One region of the Paenibacillus sp. FSL R7-0345 genome, then DNA from elsewhere that is predicted to be linked to it. Evidence: riboswitches for the same ligand, from Rfam matches in the RefSeq annotation. Region 1 holds a riboswitch; the other holds the start of a gene.
What was found. Region 1 has a riboswitch for S-adenosylmethionine ahead of metA (homoserine O-succinyltransferase). Riboswitches for the same ligand answer to the same signal wherever they lie in the genome.

Region 1 (5,604 bases):
AGGAGGCATTCTCGTCCTGGCTTTACAAGCAGAAGGAAATCAAGTACAAGAAGCAGCTTGAACGGCTGCGGCTGCGCCGTATCCTGCTGCAGGGGATCGAGAACGGACTTGGCATGGAGCAATTGCAGGCCACCGGCGGAATCAGCCGGCGTGAAGTGCTGGAAGCTGTAGAAGAGCTGGAGAAGGAGGGGTATTCTGTTGAGAAGCTGATCGAGAATGAGCTGAAGGAGGTTTCAGCCGAGGAGCAGAACAGCATCTGGATGGCTTATGAGCTGATGGGTGATACCTTTTTGAAGCCGGCGCTGTACAAGGCGTATGGGGATAACTTCTCCCCGGCAGAGGGGCTGGATCTTTATTATGAACGCCTGCGGCTGATCCGCATCCGCTTCCGGCGGGACCGCCAGCTGCAGACAATCGGCGAAGCTGTGAGCTATTAGAAATACAAAAGGCGAAGGTTCCCCCATACTTTACAGTAGCGGTAGCCTTCGCCGTAGCGTATTCGTCCGTTATCGTTCATAGCCAATCCTTCTTGCGGAAGATCACCAGCATTCCGCAGCCGAGCGTAACCATCACAGCAATTACGCCGTAGTAGCCGTATTGCGAATGGGTTTCAGGTATATTGTCAAAGTTCATCCCGTAGATACCGGTAATGACGGTAAGTGGCATAAATATGGTAGTTATTGCAGTAAATACTCTCATAATTTCGTTGGCACGGTTAGCAATACTGGACTGGTAAGCTTCGCGTAAGTTGCCCATGAGGTCGCGGTAGGTCTCAAAGGTTTCAGAGATCTTGACCGCATTTTCATAAATATCGCTGAAATACTTCTGCAGTTGGTCATCGATCAGTCGCAGGTCCTTTTTGTTCAGGGTGTTGATAACTTCCTTCTGCGGCCCGAGCATCTTCTTCAGCCACAGAATTTCACTGCGCAGACCGATAATCTCGCTCAGATGCGATTTCTTGGTATGCATCAGGATATCTTCCTCAAGCTTCTCAATCCGCGCTTCAATCCGGTCACCGACAGAGAAGTAATTGTCTACAACGATGTCGATCAGGTGGTAGAGGAAGCGGTCAGGCTCGCTGACCTCCTGCTCCCACAGGATGGGCTTCAGGACGCGCAGCTCATGAATTTTTTGTTTGGTGACAGTAATAATGTAATGTCTGCCCAGGAATACGTTCAGTGCCCGGAGGAAAATTTCCTCGTCATCAAACCGGATGCTGTTAACTACAATAAAATAATGGCTCTCATAAATTTCAATCTTTGGCCGCTGCTCCTCTTCACTGAGGCAGTCCTCTACCGCCAGATCATGCAGATTGAACAGGGGCTGGAGCAGCTCCAGATCCTCATCATCAGCGTCGATCCAGTAGAATCCCTCTGCGGGGGCAGTCAGTGTTGCTTCAATATCATCGATCGGGGTAAAAACCCCTGCGTTTACCAGCCGGATTTTCATCTGATTCACTCCTTATGTCCCCGGTCTTCTCCAGGGTTATGCTAATTAAAGCACACGGAAAAAATCAGCTTGGCCAGCGGTACAATCAATGAACGGGCCAAAATGACGTTTCGAGAGCATGAAGAAATAGTGCTCCCGCCGCCGGCAAGCTGATGCTAATCCTGTGTGGTTGCTCACTTTGCACGCTTAACTGCGTACCCGGGTCGCCTTCCATTCTTCTCTCACCTCTGTTCTTCGTCACTTGTGCCTTGAAACACTTGTCTAGTATAACGCCGGGGTATGCCTCTTTCAAGCAAAATTCTTTACATTTTAAGGGCTCTTCAGCATTGTATGGACTTGACGAAAAGCAGGTTCATGATTTAAAGTGAATTTTAAGAAAAAAATTGAATACAGCTTAATCTTATCAAGAGCAGGTGGAGGGACTAGCCCTATGAAACCCGGCAACCGGCGTGTATACGCACGGTGCTAATTCTTGCGGAAGCTATGCAGGGCATGCAGCCCGGCACTGGCTCTGGCAGATGAGAGAGGCGCATATGACTGAACCTATATGACCTTTCTCGCGTGCGGGAAAGGTCATTTTTGCATAGAATTCAGTTCAAACTCAGGTACTAATTCGAATAAGGAGTGGACACAGCAATGCCAATCAAAATCCCTGACAGTTTACCGGCCAAAGAAGTATTATCCGGAGAAAATATCTTTGTAATGGATGAAAGCCAGGCTTTTCACCAGGATATCCGTCCGCTGCGGATCGCCATCCTGAATTTGATGCCTACCAAGGAAACGACCGAAACGCAGCTGCTGCGCCTGATCGGTAACTCTCCGCTCCAGGTCGATGTAGTCCTGCTTCATCCCAGCTCCCATACCTCCAAGAATACTTCTGCGGAGCATTTGAAGAGCTTCTATACAACCTTTGATGAAATCAGCCACCGCCGCTTTGACGGCCTGATTGTAACCGGAGCTCCGGTAGAGCAGCTTGAGTTCGAGGATGTGAATTACTGGGAAGAGCTGCAGCAGATTTTTGAATGGAGCAAACATAACGTTACATCGACTATGCACATCTGTTGGGCGGCCCAAGCTGGCCTGTACCACCACTTCGGAGTGCGCAAGGTAAGTCTTGACGAAAAATGCTTTGGAGTGTTCTCGCACACGGTGAGCCATAATAATGTTAAGCTGCTGCGCGGCTTTGACGAAGTGTTCCATGTTCCGCATTCCCGCCACACCGATGTATCGCGTGAGGATATTGAAGCTAATCCGGAGCTGCAGATTCTGGCTGAATCGGAGGAAGCCGGAGTATATCTTGTGGCGACCCATGACGGCAAGCAGATTTTTGTAACCGGGCATTCCGAATATGATCCGTTCTCGTTAAAATGGGAGTATGACCGTGACGTCGCCAAGGGTATGGAAGTTGCGCTGCCTAAGCACTATTACCCTAAGGATGACCCGCAGCGGACACCGCCGGCGATATGGCGGGCCCATGCCAACTTATTGTTTGCCAATTGGCTCAATTACTATGTATACCAGGAGACACCCTACGACATTGGCCCTATCATTTAATAAATAGAAGCAAACCAATTTTCACCACCACATTTAGGAGGCTCACCGATGGACGAGAAACTGAGGATTGAAAGCAGACTTGCGCAAATAGGCTCACAGGAAGATCCCGCTACCGGAGCAGTTAATTACCCGATTTATAATGCAACGGCATTCCGCCACCCGAGACTTGGACAAAGCACCGGCTTTGACTATATCCGTACCAAAAACCCGACCCGGTCCGTGCTGGAAACGGCTGCGGCTGAGCTGGAGTCCGGTGATGCCGGCTTTGCCTGCAGCTCCGGCATGGCTGCACTGACCACGGTGTTTGCCTTATTCGGACAGGGGGATCACCTGGTCGTTTCCCTTGACCTTTATGGCGGGACCTACCGTCTGCTGGAACGGATTTTGTCCAAGTACGGTATTACAGCCTCCTATGTGGATACCAATGACCTTGACGGACTGGAAGCAGCCCGCCGTCCGGAGACAAAGGCAGTGTTCATCGAGACGCCGACCAATCCGCTGATGATGATTACTGACATCCAGGCAGTGTGTACATGGGCAGGCCATCACGGGCTGCTGACGATTGTAGACAATACGCTGCTTACCCCGTTCTTCCAGCGCCCGCTGGAGCTGGGAGCGGATATCATTGTGCACAGCGCGACTAAATACCTGGGCGGCCACAATGATGTGCTTGCCGGCCTGATCATAACCAAAGGTGCTGAGCTGTCTGCTGAAATGGCCGTTCTGCATAACTCCCTTGGAGCCGTGCTTGCACCTAATGACAGCTACCAGCTGATGAAGGGCATGAAGACGCTGGCTCTGCGCATGGAACGTCATGAGAGCAATGCGCTGGCCCTTGCCCATTATCTGCTGGAGCATCCGGCCGTGGCAGAGGTGTTCCATCCGGGTCTGCCGGATCATCCGGGATATGAAATTCAGAATCGCCAATCCTCAGGCAACACAGGCATCTTCTCCTTTAAGGTAAAAGATGCCCGTTACGTGGAGCCGCTGCTCCGCCACATCCGGCTGATCGCTTTTGCCGAGAGTCTGGGCGGGGTTGAGTCCCTTATGACTTATCCGGCCGTACAGACTCATGCCGACATTCCGGTAGAGATTCGCGATGCTGTCGGGGTAGATGACCGGCTGCTGCGCTTCTCCGTCGGCATTGAGCACGTGAACGACCTGATTGCCGACCTCGGCCAGGCGCTGGAGGCAGCCCGTGTGGAGCTGGAGCAAGCAGTGACAGCTGAATAATTATACAAAGGAGACGGCAGCGCGTTTGATGCGCGGCCGTCTCTTTTTCACGGAGCCGGAATCCTGGCATCAAAAGATTTCTCAAGCCGCCGGGATTGTGTTACGATGAATGGATGAATGCTTTATGTATTTACTCTTTAAAATTTTATCAACCATAATGTATGGAAATATGAAGGAGGCTGCGAACGATGAGTGCGATAGATCTTATTCTGGATAAGACGCTGAAAGGCGAACGCCTCGGGCTGGAAGACACCATCCGGTTGTTCGAGAGCAACGAAATTGAAAAAATGGGCGCAGCTGCAGATGTGATCATGAAGCGCTGGCACCCCGATCCGCTGGCTACATTTGTCATTGGGCGCAATATTAACTATACCAACGTCTGTGATGTGTACTGCCGTTTTTGCGCATTTTACCGCAGACCCGGATCAGATGAAGGTTATGTGCTTCCTGATGAAACCATCTACCAGAAGATCGCTGAGACGATTGCTGTAAATGGTACGGAAATTCTGATGCAGGGCGGAACGAATCCGAACCTTCCGTTCAGCTATTATACGGATATTCTCCGCGGGATCAAACAGCGGTTCCCTGAGATCACGATGCATTCCTTTTCTCCGGCGGAGATTATGAAGATGGTCGAAGTATCCGGCTTGCCGCTGGAGCAGGTGATGCGCGATATTCATGCTGCCGGCCTTGACTCGCTGCCGGGCGGCGGGGCAGAGATCCTCGACGACCGTACCCGCCGCAAGATCAGCCGGCTCAAGGGCTCCTGGGTGGACTGGATGAATGTTATGAAGACCGCGCACAAAATTGGTATGAATACAACCGCTACGATGGTTATCGGTCTTGGCGAGAGTATGGAGGAACGCGCGCTGCATCTGCTGCGGGTTCGTGAAGCTCAGGATGAGTGCATTGCGAACAAATATGACTCTGAGGGCTTCCTGGCCTTCATCTCCTGGACGTTCCAGCCGGATAACACCAATCTCAAGCTGGACAGACAGACTCCGGAGGAATATCTGAAGACGGTAGCAATCAGCCGTCTGGTGCTCGACAACATCAAGAACTTCCAATCCTCATGGGTAACGATGGGGCCTGAGGTCGGCAAGCTGTCCCTGCAATACGGCTGTAATGACTTCGGCAGCACAATGATCGAAGAGAACGTAGTCTCCTCGGCAGGGGCGACTTACAAGGTTAACATTGAGTCGATTACCCAGCTGATCCGTGAAGCAGGCAAGATCCCGGCACAGCGCAACACGCGTTATGACATTTTGCGTACCTTCGAAGATGCGAATATGAAGATCGATAATGATTTTGTAATGCAGAACTAATTCTTTAGTAATCTATCTATAAAAAGAACCCGTCCGGCAGTTT
Region 2 (5,604 bases), 3.2 Mb from region 1:
GGGGATGCTTAGCCGTTTCCGGTGCATCCTATGAAGAAGACCCGGAGCTGCCCGTCCGGCTGAACGCTGCACTCCGTGCACAGCAAACGGCCTGGCCGCTGGTCATTGTGACGGATAAGGCGGCTGATGCAGTGCGTACCCAAAGCTCCTTTTTATGGACCATATTTACCCGGTTTAATCCGGCCGATGACATTTATGCGTCATCTGAAATCAGACAGCACAGAATCAGCTACCAGCTGCCGATTGTAATTGATGCACGCATGAAACCGGGATATGAGCCGGAACAAATACCATGCAGCAGCACCCTGGATCTGGTTGACCGTAACTGGAAGCATTATTTTCAGCAGTAACATTCATTTACTGTTTCATTAAGTCTGAAATTATATTCTTGTTATTTTAAGGGGGACAAGTCATGCTGCGGATCTTACTGGGGGAGCCTCCGCGCCGTAACAGCGGCGTATTGGCCGAAGCGATGGATAACATGGCAGAGGTGGCGTCCATGCTCCGCAAGGAGATGAATGCCCATGAGGATCATGACCACGAATTCCGCAAGCTGGAGATCTGGACGCGCGGTCTGATCTCCTCGCTGGATGAGCTGGAGCAAAGCTGCTTTGCCGCCGGCTTTTACCGGAAACGGGTTGTCGCCGGTTACATGGATGATATGTCTGTTCAGGAGCAGGGGGATTATGCGCGTTACGTCTATTTTTACAAAAACGGGTTTATCCGTGTCTTCTCGCTGCTCGACAAGCTGGGAACCGTCCTGAACAGCCTGTACAATCTGAATACAAGCCAGAATAATGCACATTTCTCCTATTTCACGGTGCTGCGGCAGTTCCAGCTGCTGAAGGAGCATATTCCGCTTTCTGATGAGCTGGAGGGGATCAAGGACTCCTACCGGGAGCCGCTGCAGAATCTGCGCAAGCGCCGCAACGCGGAAATTCATTATATGAATGCTGAAATGCAGGATGATCTGTGGCAGAGGCACCAGGGGCTGCATGACAAAATCAGACTGGAGGATCTCGACAGCCATCTGGAGGACTTGAAACAAGGGGTGGAAATGGTCTGTAAATCCTTATGTGCAGCCTTTCGTTACAGCAATGAACAATGGCATAAGAACAAGACTATGGCTCAAAAACACGCCGGGACAGAGTCACGTTAAAGCGACAAAATCTCCCTTTGACAAAAAAGCGGAAACTTACTATACTTAGGCTTGCATTATATTCTTACATTCTGCGACATGTAACTCCATATTTTTCTTATCGAGAGCGGCGGAGGGATAGGCCCGATGAAGCCCGGCAACCGATTTGTATACAGTATGTTCTTAAATATGCTGCTTATAAATGTCATGGTGCTAATTCCTACAATGCGGCACAGTTTCGGGCGTTGGCAGATGAGAAGGCATTGTAAATATACGCACAGGGCCTCTTGCGATCCGCAATGATCGAAAGGGGTCTTTTTTGAATATCGGGGTACAGAATAAAGGGGGAACGACGGAAATTGATAGAGCTGAAAGGGTTGACCAAAGTGTACGGCAAAGGCAGCAAGGCTGCCACAGCGCTCTCGAACTTGAATCTGTCCATTAAAAAAGGTGAGATTTTCGGTGTAATCGGCCACTCCGGCGCTGGTAAAAGCACGCTGATCCGCTGCATCAACCTGCTCGAACGTCCGACTACAGGCGAAGTTTGGGTAGACGGTGTTGAGCTGACCCGGCTCGGCAAAGGGCAGCTTCAGGAGAAACGGCGCAAAATCGGAATGATTTTTCAGCATTTCAACCTGCTGTCTTCAGCAACGGTGTATGATAATATCGCTTTTCCGCTGCGCCTGGCAGGAACAGCGAAGACTGATATTGACCAGAAGGTCAAGGAGCTGCTGGCACTGGTCGGCCTGGAGAACCATGCTAACAAATATCCGGCCCAGCTCTCAGGCGGACAGAAGCAGCGGGTCGGTGTAGCCCGGGCGCTGGCCAGTGACCCTGATGTGCTGCTCTGCGACGAGGCCACCTCGGCGCTGGACCCGCAGACTACGGATTCCATACTGCGTCTGCTGCTCGACATTAACCGGAAATTCCACCTGACCATTGTGCTGATAACCCACGAAATGCATGTCATTCAGAGCATCTGCGACCGGGTGGCTGTTATTCACGGCGGCGGGATTGTAGAGCAGGGTGAAGTGGCTGAGGTGTTCCTTAAGCCCAAGCATGAAGTGACTAAAGACTTTATCCGCAGTGAAACCCAGCAGGACGGTCCGCTGAAAGCAGCATTGGAAGCTGGAAACAGGGGGAACGCGAAAGCGGTCAAGATTACTTTTCTGGGGCAAAAGACATACGAATCTATCCTGTCTGATGTGGTGCATGGAACAGGTGTCAGCTTTGCCATTCTCCAGGGGACGATCTCAACCATCAAGGATGTGCCGTATGGCCAGCTGATTGTCCGGTTTGAAGGGGAGCCTGGCGCGATTGACGCGACGCTTACCGAGCTGGCGGCACAAGGACTTGATGTGGAGGTGATTTCGTAATGGGCGGTCTCAATTTTAATGATATAAATTGGCAGGAAATGGTTGAAGCATCAGGTGCCACATTAAAAATGTTGGCTTATTCCGGAATTTTCACAATTATTCTTGGTTTACCACTCGGAATTGTGTTATATTTATGGGGAAGATCAAATAACAGTATTATCAGAGTTGTTTACTCGGTATTATCGTTGCTTGTAAACATTCTGCGCTCTGTTCCATTCCTGATTCTGATGGTCGCTCTGATTCCGCTGAGCAAGACGATTATGGGCACTTCGATTGGCGTACTGGGAACGATTCCGGCGCTGGTTATCGGTGCGGCCCCGTTTTTTGCAAGACTGGTGGAGACCTCGCTGCGTGAGGTAGACCGCGGGGTAATTGAAGCGGCACAGGGTATGGGTGCTTCCACAGGCCAGATTGTCATGCGGGTGCTTTTGCCGGAAGCCCGTCCGGGTCTGCTGGCCGGCGTAACGATTACGCTCGTAACCCTCGTCTCCTATACCGCAATGTCGGGGATGATCGGCGGCGGCGGTCTTGGTGACCTGGCGATCCGCTACGGTTATTACCGCTATGAGAAGGAAGTCATGATTATCTCTGTAGTGCTGATGGTTATACTAGTTCAGCTGCTGCAAATGGCCGGTGACAGGCTGGTCCGGCATTTTACCCGGAAATAAGGTACTTCCATATATAGCCTTATTCATAAACACATTTTTGAGGGGGATTTACAGATGAAAAAAGTACTACTTACGTTCTTCAGCTTGACTTTGGTATTGGTGCTGGCTGCTTGCGGCAACAATAACACTGCTAATAACGCTGCGAACTCTGCAGCAACCAACGCACCGGCAGCGGACGCTTCCGCTGAACCGACAACTGAACCTGCTGCTGAGCCAGTAACACTTGTTGTTGGCGCATCTCCTGTACCGCATGCCGAAATCCTGAACGCAATCGCTCCGCTGCTTGAAGCTCAAGGCATCAAGCTGGAAGTTAAAGAATTCACTGACTACATCCTGCCTAATACACAGCTGGCTGAGAAAGCACTGGATGCGAACTTCTTCCAGCACAAGCCTTACCTGGATGACCAGAACACAAAAAACGGTACTGACCTGGTTTCTGTAACTGCAGTTCACGTTGAGCCATTCGGCGCTTATTCTAAGAAGATCAAATCGGTTGACGAACTGGCTGACGGTGCAAAGGTAGCTATTCCTAACGATGCAACCAACGGCGGACGCGCGCTGATCCTGCTGGCTAAGAACGGTCTGATCACGCTGAAGGATGACACTAACATCACTTCCACCAAAGCAGATATCACTGAAAATCCTAAGAACCTGGAAATTATCGAACTGGATGCAGCAATGCTGCCACGCCAGCTGGATGAAGTAGACCTGGCTCTGATCAACACTAACTTTGCACTTGATGCCGGCCTGGTTCCAACTAAAGATGCCCTGTTCATCGAAGGTGCTGATTCTCCTTACGCCAACCTGCTGGTTGCCCGTCCTGACAACAAGGATTCCGATGCAATCCAGAAGCTGGCTGCAGCCCTGAACTCTGCAGAAGCTAAGGCATTCATCGAAGAAAAGTATGAAGGTGCCATTATCCCTGCATTTTAAGCTGCTGACTAACGCGGCTCCTGAATGAACAAGAGGCTGTCCGGCAAGGTTATCTAATGACCTTGCGGACAGCCTCTTTTGTGCTTGACCGGCAGACCCCGGGTTGTGGCACCGGATGAAATCCTCTATAATAGAAAAAATCCCGCTCCCCTGATTCAGGAAAGCGGGATTGTATAGAACGGGATTAGAATACTTGCATAACTTCTTCCACGCCTTCTACTTCTTCAATCAGGGCGCGTTCGATCCCGGCTTTCAGCGTGATCGTGGAGCTCGGGCAGCTGCCGCAGGCACCCATAAGCTTCAGCTTGACGATGCCGTCTTCAACGTCGATCAATTCCACGTCGCCGCCATCGCGCTGCAGGAACGGACGAAGTTTATCGAGTACTTCCAGAACCTCATCATACATGGTGGTGCTTTGTGCATTCTCACTCATTTCTCAATCACTCCTTTCGTAAACTTATTATAGTACAAAAAGTTAAAAAATAAAATGGTTAGCACAGAATAAGGAGAACAACATGAGGCCAATTATTGAATTTTGTGCCAGTAATATCGGGCACGGGACAGGACCGCTTATGAACAAGCTGGAACAGAATCCCGAATACGACGTTGTAGAATATGGCTGTCTGAATAACTGCGGGGAATGCTATTTAAGACCCTTCGCCATGGTTGACGGCGAGATCGTTGAAGCTGATTCCCCGGAGGAACTGGAGCAGGCCATTGAGGACGCCATCAAGGAACAGGAAGCATGGGACAGCCTCGAAATTGATTAAGCCGGAAGCATGGCGGCAGATCAGCCGAGGTGCCGCTTGGACATCCAGAGCACGCCGCTCTTGAGCAGGCGGGGAACCCGTCCCATCACGGAGCGGCGTCCCATCAGGCCGAACCCGGCATTCTTGCCGAGCGAACCCAGAGTTCCCTTGAGCTTAATGGCATGGAGCTTGGGTGTCTCATCCCGCCAGAGCGAACGGAGGATGTACGCTATCTGTTCCCCCTGTGCGCCCGCAGCCTGTGCGCTGGGCGCGAAAGGCAGACTGGCACAGTCACCGATCACGTACACTTCCGGATAATCAGCCAGATTGGAATGCGGACCGACAATCAGCCGCCCGCCCCGGTCCTTGGGCAGCTCCAGCTGCTGGACAACCTTGACCGGCTGAATGCCAGCGGTCCATACCGTTACATCCGCAGCAATCGCCTGGGTGCCGTTAAAAACGGCATCCTTTTCGACGTGGGACACAGAGATATGCCCCAGCGTCTGAACCTGGTGCTCGCTGAACCATTCCTCCACATACCGGGACAGCTTGGCCGGAAAAGCGGACAGGACCCGCTCTCCGCGGTCCAGAATGCTAATATTCAGATCAGGCCGGCTTTCTCGCAGCTCCGCAGCTATTTCTACTCCGCTCAGTCCCCCGCCTACAATATTGACCGATCCGTAAGGCTTAATATCATTAAGGCGGCGGTAGGTTTCACGGGTGGCGGAGAAGCTCTGGAT

Region 2: linked by a shared signal. The riboswitch ahead of NST84_RS25290 (methionine ABC transporter ATP-binding protein) and the one ahead of metA (homoserine O-succinyltransferase) in region 1 are both predicted to bind S-adenosylmethionine.

Annotation. Positions count from the first base shown of each region.
Region 1 covers NZ_CP152002.1:2,059,307-2,064,910, forward strand. Annotated here, with positions in the region: gene NST84_RS08595 (HRDC domain-containing protein) at 1-437, shown strand, start outside; gene corA (magnesium/cobalt transporter CorA) at 514-1,449, opposite strand; SAM riboswitch class I at 1,847-1,974, shown strand; gene metA (homoserine O-succinyltransferase) at 2,086-3,003, shown strand; gene NST84_RS08610 (PLP-dependent transferase) at 3,052-4,236, shown strand; gene mqnC (cyclic dehypoxanthinyl futalosine synthase) at 4,425-5,561, shown strand.
Region 2 covers NZ_CP152002.1:5,855,205-5,860,808, reverse strand. Annotated here, with positions in the region: gene NST84_RS25300 (UbiD family decarboxylase) at 1-350, shown strand, start outside; gene NST84_RS25295 (Cthe_2314 family HEPN domain-containing protein) at 413-1,159, shown strand; SAM riboswitch class I at 1,254-1,397, shown strand; gene NST84_RS25290 (methionine ABC transporter ATP-binding protein) at 1,498-2,514, shown strand; gene NST84_RS25285 (methionine ABC transporter permease) at 2,514-3,182, shown strand; gene NST84_RS25280 (MetQ/NlpA family ABC transporter substrate-binding protein) at 3,237-4,115, shown strand; gene NST84_RS25275 (NifU family protein) at 4,300-4,548, opposite strand; gene NST84_RS25270 (YuzB family protein) at 4,631-4,885, shown strand; gene NST84_RS25265 (FAD-dependent oxidoreductase) at 4,906-5,604, opposite strand, start outside.